DNA from 3 places in the Megasphaera sueciensis genome. Region 2 is predicted to be linked to each of the others. Evidence: riboswitches for the same ligand, from Rfam matches in the RefSeq annotation. Region 2 holds a riboswitch; each other region holds the start of a gene.
What was found. Region 2 has a riboswitch for ZMP and ZTP ahead of pflB (formate C-acetyltransferase). Riboswitches for the same ligand answer to the same signal wherever they lie in the genome.
Positions count from the first base shown of each region.

Region 1 (3,288 bases), 370 kb from region 2:
TGGAAAATTGACTTTTACGGACGATGTATTGCAGCGTTTGATTCATCATACCTTAACCGATATTTACGGCATTGCCGGGGTAAACAAGGTGAAAGTCGGAAAAAGCACGCAAGATGTAGGAAGCGGCATTGATGTCACGCTGTCCGTCACGATTTTGTACGGCGAAAATGTTAGAGCCTTAATGCATCAGGTCAAGGACGCGATTCAACATGAGGTTGAATATACTACCGGCATGTCTGTCGATGTTTTAAGAATAACGATTCATGGAATTGAGCTAAGTAAAGCATAGCGTTTGACAGAGAATACAATCAGGAAGAGGAGCTTTCGGGACATGTCTAAGGAAAGATTAATTATGCTGGGAACCGGTTGTGCGATGGTAACAGAATGCTACAACACGTGTTTTGTTATACAGAATGCAGAGGGGGATTGTTTTCTTACCGATGCCGGCGGGGGCAACGGAATATTGAGGCAGTTGAAGGCTGCCAAGGTTGCGTATCTGCGGCTGCATCATTTGTTTGTTACGCATGGGCATACCGATCATATTTTGGGAGTTGTCTGGGTTATCCGCCGCATTGCCATGTATATGCTGACAGGCAGTTATGAGGGAGACTTCCACATCTACTGCCATGATGAAGTGGCGCATATGCTGCGTGTTATTTGTGATTTGACATTAACGGGAAAACATAAAGCGAAAATTGATAACGGAATCTACATCCATGAAATAAAAAATGGTACACGGTTTTCTGTTTTGGGAATGGATATACAGGCTTTCGATATTTTATCTACTAAGGCAAAACAATTCGGCTATAGCTTACAGCTACCTGACGGAAAGAAGCTCACCTGTCTGGGGGATGAACCGTTTAACGAACATTCACGTATCTATGCGGAGCATAGTGACTGGCTGCTAGCAGAAGCTTTTTGCCTGTATCGTGATCGTACACGGTTTAAGCCGTATGAAAAACATCATAGTACGGTAAAAGAAGCTTGTGAAACGGCGGCGGCCTTGCAGTGCGGTAATTTGGTTTTATATCATACAGAAGATACGGACTTGGCAAGGCGTAAGGCGCAATATACGGCGGAGGGAATCATGTATTATGATGGGGGACTCTATGTTCCTGATGATTTGGAGGTCATCGAACTGTCGTGATATATGCTATTTTTTCATTGACAAAGGTTGTTTTTCAAAGGTATAATTTATGCATGAGTTCATGTGACTGACGGAAGTGGAATGACCACGGGGAGCATGACTAAGAAAAGCCGACCGTCTGGGCAATGATTCCAGAGGTGTCGGCATTTATTTTTTTGGGAGGTAATTCACGATGAAGGAACTGCAATTAAAATACGGCTGTAATCCAAATCAAGCCTCAGCCAGGGTGTATATGAAGGATGGCAGCGAGCTGCCTGTTGAAGTAATGAATGGACGTCCCGGTTATATTAATTTACTGGATGCATTTAACAGTTTTCAGTTGGTCAAAGAATTAAAAGAAGCAACGGGGCTTCCTGCAGCGGCTTCCTTTAAGCATGTCAGTCCTGCCGGAGCTGCGGTAGCTGCCGGTATGAGTGATGTGCTTAAAAAGATATACTATGTAGATGATTTGCAGTTATCTCCGCTGGCATGTGCATATGCCTGTGCACGCGGGGCAGATCGTATGAGTTCCTATGGCGATTTTGTCGCTCTGTCCGATATTTGTGATGCAGAAACAGCGACTCTCCTGAAACGTGAAGTTTCTGATGGTGTGATTGCTCCCGGATATACGGAAGAAGCCTTGGCGATTCTGAAATCCAAGCGCAAGGGAACCTATTGTGTACTGAAAATTGATCCGGATTATGTACCGGCCGGTATAGAAAGCAAGGAAGTATACGGAGTAACCTTTGAACAAGAACGGAATAATGTAAAAATTACGGACAATCTTTTTGAAAATCGACCGACAAAAAACAAAGATATTCCTGCAGCGGCGAAACGAGATTTACTCGTGGCACTCATTACTTTGAAATACACACAGTCCAATTCTGTTTGTTATGTGAAGGACGGCATGACGATTGGCGTCGGTGCGGGGCAGCAGTCTCGCGTCCACTGTACTCGTCTGGCAGGGAACAAGGTTGATGTTTGGTGGCTTCGCCAAAATCCAAAGGTACTGTCGCTGCCGTTTAAAAAAAATATTCGCCGGCCTGATCGGGACAATACAATTGATGTATACATTTCTGATGATGCCGAAGATGTTTTAGCTGATGGCGTCTGGCAAAATCTTTTTACAGAAAAACCGGAACCCTTAAGCAGAGAGGAAAAGAAAGCTTGGATTGCACAGCTTCATGGTGTTGCCTTGGGAAGTGATGCATTTTTCCCGTTTGGTGACAATATTGAACGGGCTCATCGCAGCGGCGTCGATTATATTGCGCAGGCAGGCGGTTCTATCCGTGATGATAATGTTATTGAAACGTGTGATAAATATGACATGGCCATGGCCATGACCGGACTGCGCTTGTTCCATCATTGATTCAGTCCATAAAAGAATGAGATACTTAATCATAAGAAGACAAATCCCAGATATTAATATCTGGGATTTGTCTTCTTATGATTAAGTGAATTACGGGATAAAGTTCCCGTGTCTGTTACATTGGGATGTGTTTTTTTCTGTTTCGGAATATAGCCGATAATCCGTTTCCAATCTTTTATGGTTTGGATCATCAGCGGCAAGGACGGGTTGTCTGTATCATCCAGCCAGGCAGTAATAATTTCGGCTTTCATGTTGATACCACGAATGGGAAGGGTTTTGATGCGGTTATTATTAATGGCGGGAATCATATAAGAAGGAACAATGGAAATACCCAAACCGGCAGAAACCATAAGCATCATGGTCTCGGTGTCATTCGCATAATAGATTTGTCCATATTTGATATTTGCTGTCATATACCGGCTGATAGACTCATTTTGGTCGGTAATGGTTTCCCCCGTGCGGCTTACAATAAAGGCCTGGGCACGTAGATCGTCGCGGAATAAATATTTTTTGTTCGTTAGCGGATGAAAACTGGGGAGAACGGCAACAACGGGAAATTCATGAATGGGGAGTTGTAAAACATTTTTATAGCGGCCAATATCAAAACGGATATTAAAAACCAGATCTAAATCATTATTTTGCAACTTGTCATATAAATTCACGGCACTGTTACGTTCTAGCTGCAGTGATATTTGCGGATGCGACTCGTGAAAACGTTGGATCAGCAGATGTAGCGGTGCTTGTTCAAAACCAGTGATCCAGCCGATCCGCAGGGAACCGGAAATTCCCTTGC
Region 1 is NZ_CP116939.1:2,892,588-2,895,875, forward strand. Features, by position in the region: gene NXG62_RS13980 (Asp23/Gls24 family envelope stress response protein) at 1-289, shown strand, start outside; gene NXG62_RS13985 (MBL fold metallo-hydrolase) at 332-1,147, shown strand; ZMP/ZTP riboswitch at 1,201-1,278, shown strand; gene NXG62_RS13990 (phosphoribosylaminoimidazolecarboxamide formyltransferase) at 1,320-2,495, shown strand; gene NXG62_RS13995 (LysR family transcriptional regulator) at 2,549-3,288, opposite strand, start outside.
Region 1: linked by a shared signal. The riboswitch ahead of NXG62_RS13990 (phosphoribosylaminoimidazolecarboxamide formyltransferase) and the one ahead of pflB (formate C-acetyltransferase) in region 2 are both predicted to bind ZMP and ZTP.

Region 2 (3,288 bases):
TAGTCAGGCGTAATTTCTCCGACAGATTGCCGCCATTTTGAATCACAGTCAACAATCCCCGTATCCACAGCAACTTTTGCTGTTTCACTCGGAATTTGTTTTAAAAAGGCTTCTTCCAGTGACTTTCCCTCCCAATACGGAAATATATTCTCACGAACAAACACACGCTGTTCATCTGTCATTTCGTACGGATCTTGTACTCGAACAGAAAAATGATCCATTTCCTGATCCACCCACGTCCAGGAAAATTCAGGAGTCAATATCCCGCATTTACGAAATTCACCAACCGCACCGACAATTAATTCTCCTGAAAATATAGTAACAACTAATTGTTCACATACCGCCTTAAATGCCAAGGCCCGTCGTATAGCTTCTGATTTTCCTTCTGTTTTTTTATAGGATTCCGTCCAGATTCTGGCTCTCTCGTATGAAATCGACGGTTTATTATTTATGTATTCATCTTTAGCCTTTTGTACCCGTTTTGTCAACATAACAAGAACTCCTTTAAAGGTCTACATTAAATGCTTTATAACGTTAAATATACTTTATAACGTTTATGTCATGTACTATAACACTTGGGATTTATGTTGTCAATTAGTATTCAATTCCATTGCTATATTGGAATCATTATTAAAAAGAAAAACCTTCTATAGTAAGTATTGCTACCATAGAAGGCCGCTTGTAGTATATATCAATATTTTATAATGTTTTGAAAAACAACCTTGTCTTGACCATAATTAGCATAACTGTGAGAAACATTAGATTGAAACTTTATTTTTGAAGGTGCCTCTAATATAAATGTTTGTGTATCCACCATAAGTGTCAACGTTCCCTTTGTAACAACAATATATTCTTCTATAAATTCACGATGGGAATCTGATTTATGCACTGTACCCGGTAACAATATGATATAAAGATATTCGAAACCATTGGCCGGATTAAATGGAAAAACATTATATAATATCATATTGTTTCCTTCATCAAATACTGGTTGCAGATCTTCTTCAATATTTACAACTTTATACTCTTGTACTTTCTCATTAAACAATGTGGATAATGATAACTTCATTCCTTTAGCTATTTTCCACAATACAGAAATTGTCGGAATCGACACGCCACGTTCAATCTGACCTAACATAGTTTTGCTAACACCAGTCATATCTGACACATTATCCAATGTCAAATTTCTGTCAAACCGAACTTTTTTTAATACACGTCCTATTTCTTTTATCGGACTATTGATATCTTCTCCACTATACATTCATATCCTCCTGATAGTAAAAACATTTTTCCTAAAAATAATAGTACCATATTATCTATTTAAAAAAAAGTAAGATACTATACTTGACTATATCTCTTTTTTATTATATTGACAAATGCCTCTTCCAACGGTTATAATTTCATTAGAATTATGTGACTGACGGAAGTGGAGCAACCACATGAAGCATAATTCCTGATAAGCCGACCGTCTGGGCAAAGGACCAGATTTGTCGGTCTTTTTTTATCATCTATTTAAAATAAATAGCTGTATAAGAAAGGGGTATGCACATGCTGCATTGTCAGGAATGGAACGGATTTAACGGCAGGCTATGGAAAGAAGAATGCAATGTACGGGATTTTATTCAACACAATTATCGAATTTATGATGGAAATGCCGATTTCCTGGAAGGGCCTACAGAAGGAACAAACAAACTCTGGGCTAAACTGCAGGAATTGCAAAAAGCTGAACGAAAAAACGGCGGTGTCCTAAAAGAAGAAACGGAAATCGTCTCCAGTTTAACTGCCTATGGTCCCGGTTATATTGATGATCAATTGAAACACTGGGAACAAATTGTCGGGCTGCAGACAGATGAACCGCTAAAACGTGCTTTTATGCCTTACGGCGGTATAAAAATGGCAGAAGAAGCATTGGAAATGTATGGCTATACACTGAATCCATCACTTCACAAAATTTTTACAGAATATCACAAAACACATAATCAAGCTGTTTTCGATGCCTATACAGAAGAAATGCAAACAGCGCGTCACACACATATTGTCACCGGTCTTCCAGATACATACGGACGCGGTCGTATTGTAGGCGATTATCGCCGTATAGCACTTTACGGAATAAACCAATTAATTGTGTGGAAACAAGAAGACAAAACAAATTGCGGTGACGGAGTAATGACGGACGACGTAATTCGACAGCGCGAAGAACTTTCCGAACAAATCCGTGCACTTGAAGATATGAAAAAGATGGCAGCTGTTTATGGCTTCGACATTTCCCATCCTGCAACTACGGCAAAAGAAGCAGTGCAGTGGCTGTATTTTGGCTACTTAGCTGCCATCAAAACCCAAAATGGTGCTGCTATGTCTGTAGGTCGTATTTCCACATTTTTAGACATTTATATTGACCGGGATCTTCAACGCGGCATACTCTCAGAAAGTACAGCACAAGAACTTATTGATCACCTGACGTTAAAACTTCGTATGGTAAAGTTTGCACGTATCAAGTCCTATAATGAACTTTTCTCCGGTGATCCCGTTTGGGCTACATTGGAAGTGGCAGGAATCGGTATGGATGGCCGTTCTATGGTAACGAAAACAGATTTTCGTTTTCTCCACACATTAGAAAACATGGGACCTGCTCCAGAACCCAATTTGACAGTTCTCTATTCATCCGCTCTTTCTGATGCATTTAAACGGTACGCTGCCAGTATTTCTGTAAAAACCAGTTCTATTCAGTATGAAAATGATGATGTCATGAAACCCGTATGGGGTGATGATTATTCTATTTGCTGCTGTGTTTCAGCTACACAAACGGGCAAGGAAATCCAGTTTTTCGGAGCTCGGGCAAATCTGGCCAAAGCACTGCTGTATGCCATTAACGGTGGTGTAGATGAAAAATTCGGGATACAAGCCGGACCGGAATTAGCGCCAATTACATCAGAATATCTTGATTATGATGAAGTGTTGAGAAAATACAAGCTCATGTTGGATTGGCTGGCCGGTTTGTATGTCAATGTACTGAACACCATCCACTATATGCATGACAAATACTATTATGAAGCCGCAGAAATGGCGTTGATCGATACAAATGTACGCCGTACGTTTGCAACAGGCATTGCAGGTTTTTCTCATGTTATTGACTCTTTATCGGCAATCAAGTATGCCAACGTTCGCATTATCCGTAATGATAAGGGACTGGCAGAAGACTTTGCCATAGAAGGAGATTTTCCGAAATATGGAAATGATGATGACCGAGCTGATGATATCGGTATCTGGCTCTTGCACGAATTTATTACA
Region 2 is NZ_CP116939.1:2,524,489-2,527,776, reverse strand. Features, by position in the region: gene NXG62_RS12145 (glycyl radical protein) at 1-491, opposite strand, end outside; gene NXG62_RS12140 (helix-turn-helix domain-containing protein) at 692-1,261, opposite strand; ZMP/ZTP riboswitch at 1,404-1,482, shown strand; gene pflB (formate C-acetyltransferase) at 1,549-3,288, shown strand, end outside.

Region 3 (3,288 bases), 510 kb from region 2:
AAGTGGATATGAAGAAGCGGCAGCGCAGGGATTGATTGCCGGAATTAATGCGGCTCGCAAGGTGCAAAAAAAAGAACCATTTATCTTAACTCGTGCGGAAGCTTATATTGGAGTACTTATTGATGATTTAGTTACAAAAGGAACCAACGAACCGTATCGTATTATGACGAGTCGGTCAGAATATAGATTGATACTAAGACAGGATAATGCGGATCTGCGTTTAACAGAAAAAGGATATCAGTTGGGGTTAGTGACACAAGAACGGTATACGGTGTTTTTAAAGAAAAAAAATGATATAGAAAATGCGATTGAAAAATTGAAAGCTATTTCAATCACGCCTACGGAAGAAAATCAAAAAAAATTAAAAAATATAGGGACAGCTCCTATTCGTACGGGACTTCGGGCCTATGATTTATTACGCCGAACAGATTTAGATTATGAAATGCTGAGGACTCAATTTTCTTTAGAAAAATTGGATGATGATGTACGTGAAGAGATAGAAATTATGATAAAATATGAGGGTTATATTCAAAGACAGCAAGAACAGGTAGAAAAGATGAATAGATTAGAACGCAAGCTTATGCCGAAAGATATAATATACGCTGATATCGGTACGTTGTCAGGAGAAGCTCGGCAAAAACTCGATCAAATCCGGCCACATTCTTTGGGACAAGCTAGCCGTATTTCAGGTGTATCACCAGCAGATATTACAGCACTTCTTATTGTGTTGGAACAATGGCAACGGGAGGGAAAATAGTATGTTTGACCGTGACCTTAAAGCGGTACTCGATCCATTTAATATTTTATTAACGGATCGACAATATGAACAAATTTGTGTATTTACTGCATTATTAATAGAAACAAATAAAGTTATGAATTTAACTGCAATCACTAAGCCGCAAGAAATTGCAGTTAAACATATGGCGGATAGTTTATCTTGCTATGATAAGACGTATTTTCCTAAAGGAGCGTCTGTTTTGGACTTGGGAACGGGTGCTGGGTTTCCCGGTATTCCGCTGGCTATTTTACGGCCGGATTTGCATGTTACTTTTTTTGATTCTTTACAAAAAAGATTGATTTTTCTTAAAACAGTTGTTTCGAAGATTGGTATTTCTAATGCTGCTTTTATTCATGGGCGTGCAGAAGATGAGGCACATCGGTCGGAATACAGGGAACACTTCGATGTTGTTACCAGCCGTGCGGTTGCCCGACTGAATATATTGGTGGAATGGGCATTGCCTTATGTTCGAATAGGTGGAGTATTTGCAGCATTAAAAGGGGCACAATATGAAGAAGAACTTACAGAAGCCTCGTCTGCCATTTCAATTTTAGGCGGAACTGTTATTGAAATTCGGCCGGTGCATCTGATTGGGATGGAAGATAAACGAGCGGTATTATATATAAAGAAGGATCGGACGAGTCCGAAAAAGTATCCGCGTAAGCCAAAAATTGCAGTAAACAATCCATTATAATATAAAATATATCTTCATGAATATCTTATACGATGGCAACGATGAGTTATGTTATTTGTGTAAAAATGTGAGGATAACTAATTGACATAAATTTACATTGTGATATAATCTAACTACATTAGAATATATCAGTACAGAACTGACGGAATTAAGTGGAAAAACCACGTGGACTGTATTGTGTGTAGAAGCGCCGACCGTCTGGGCAAAGTATAAATATGCTTTGGCCAGTCGGCCGGTTTTTTTCGTGTCGGCTCGCCTTTATAGTTATAGGGAGAGATATACATATGAAAAAAAATCGCTGGTTTATTGCTTTATCTGCTATGGGTATTCATATTTGCATTGGCAGTGTATATGCGTGGAGTGTATTAACGAAACCCATTATGGAAACGATGGGTTTTACATTAAGAGAAACAACGTGGACATTTTCTTTGGCTATTTTATTTTTAGGGTTATCGGCGGGATTTTTAGGAAGTTTTGTGCAAAAAATAGGTCCTAAAAAGTCAGGGCTTATGTCAATGGGTTTCTTTTGTACCGGTATGTTTGGCACTGCCGTTGCTTTGTATTTTCACAATTTATTTCTTATGTATCTTTTTTATGGTATTATTGGCGGGATTGGTCTTGGCACCGGATATATCACACCGGTATCGACACTGGTAAAATGGTTTCCTGATAATCGAGGATTTGCTACAGGACTTGCAATTATGGGATTTGGGTTTGCCAGTATGATTGCTGGACCCGCAATGCAAATTTTAGTGCAACATTTTGGTCTTGTTACAAATTTTATTATTCTTGGTATTGTATACATGACTATTATGACTGCTTCGTCGTTGTATTTGACCCCGCCTAAGTTAGGTGAAGTTCCGGCAACAGATATGATACTCAAAGAAGCCAGTGAAACAAATGCAGTTCAATATGCGGGTGCAATGCCGCAGTTTACAGTAAAGCAAGCTATGAAAAAATGGCAGCTATATACGATTTGGTGGTTATTTTTTACAAATATTACTTGCGGGATTGCACTTTTGGCAGTGGCCTCTCCTATGGCACAGGAAGTTGTTCAGATGTCTCCTATAATGGCCGCATCTATGGTTGGCATTATTGGATTTATGAATGGGGCTGGGCGTATTGCATGGGCTACAGTTTCTGATTATATTGGTCGCTCTAATACGTATATATTATTTTTTGCTATTGAAGTAGTAGCGTTTTTTAAACTGGCATCTATTACAAGTTCGTTTAGTTTTCAATTAGTAGTACTTCTTATTATTACTTGTTATGGTGGTGGATTTTCTTGTATGCCGGCATATCTCAGTGATCTTTTTGGAACTAAAGAGCTAAGTGCAATTCATGGACGTATTCTTACCGCTTGGGGAGCTGCGGGAGTTGCTGGTCCGTTGCTTTTATCATTTATTAAGGAAACAACTAATAGTTATGCGGTTACACTTCAATTTTTTTCGGGGTGTTTTGTGTTAGCCTTGTTAATTATGATTTTTCTTAAGATGAAAACTCGTCATGGTCTTACTGGAATAGAGGAACGAGTAAAACAAAATGAAGTTCCATCATATACTGATCATTGAGATACTATGAAAATATTTAGCACAACAAAAAGCAAACGAATTTTAAATTCGTTTGCTTTTTGTTGTGATGGTTTTTTGACAATTGTAAATGGAATAGATATGCCATCTGACAGCCTTATTATAAAACGATAGTCATTCATTGTCAATGAGACATCATACAACTATATAAAAATATTAAAGTATTTTATTCTATAAAATTATTTTTTTTGATTATACCATTCAATTGTATGAAGCATATGTAATTT
Region 3 is NZ_CP116939.1:2,010,383-2,013,670, forward strand. Features, by position in the region: gene mnmG (tRNA uridine-5-carboxymethylaminomethyl(34) synthesis enzyme MnmG) at 1-757, shown strand, start outside; gene rsmG (16S rRNA (guanine(527)-N(7))-methyltransferase RsmG) at 759-1,472, shown strand; ZMP/ZTP riboswitch at 1,598-1,683, shown strand; gene NXG62_RS09680 (L-lactate MFS transporter) at 1,757-3,043, shown strand; gene NXG62_RS09685 (FadR/GntR family transcriptional regulator) at 3,241-3,288, opposite strand, start outside.
Region 3: linked by a shared signal. The riboswitch ahead of NXG62_RS09680 (L-lactate MFS transporter) and the one ahead of pflB (formate C-acetyltransferase) in region 2 are both predicted to bind ZMP and ZTP.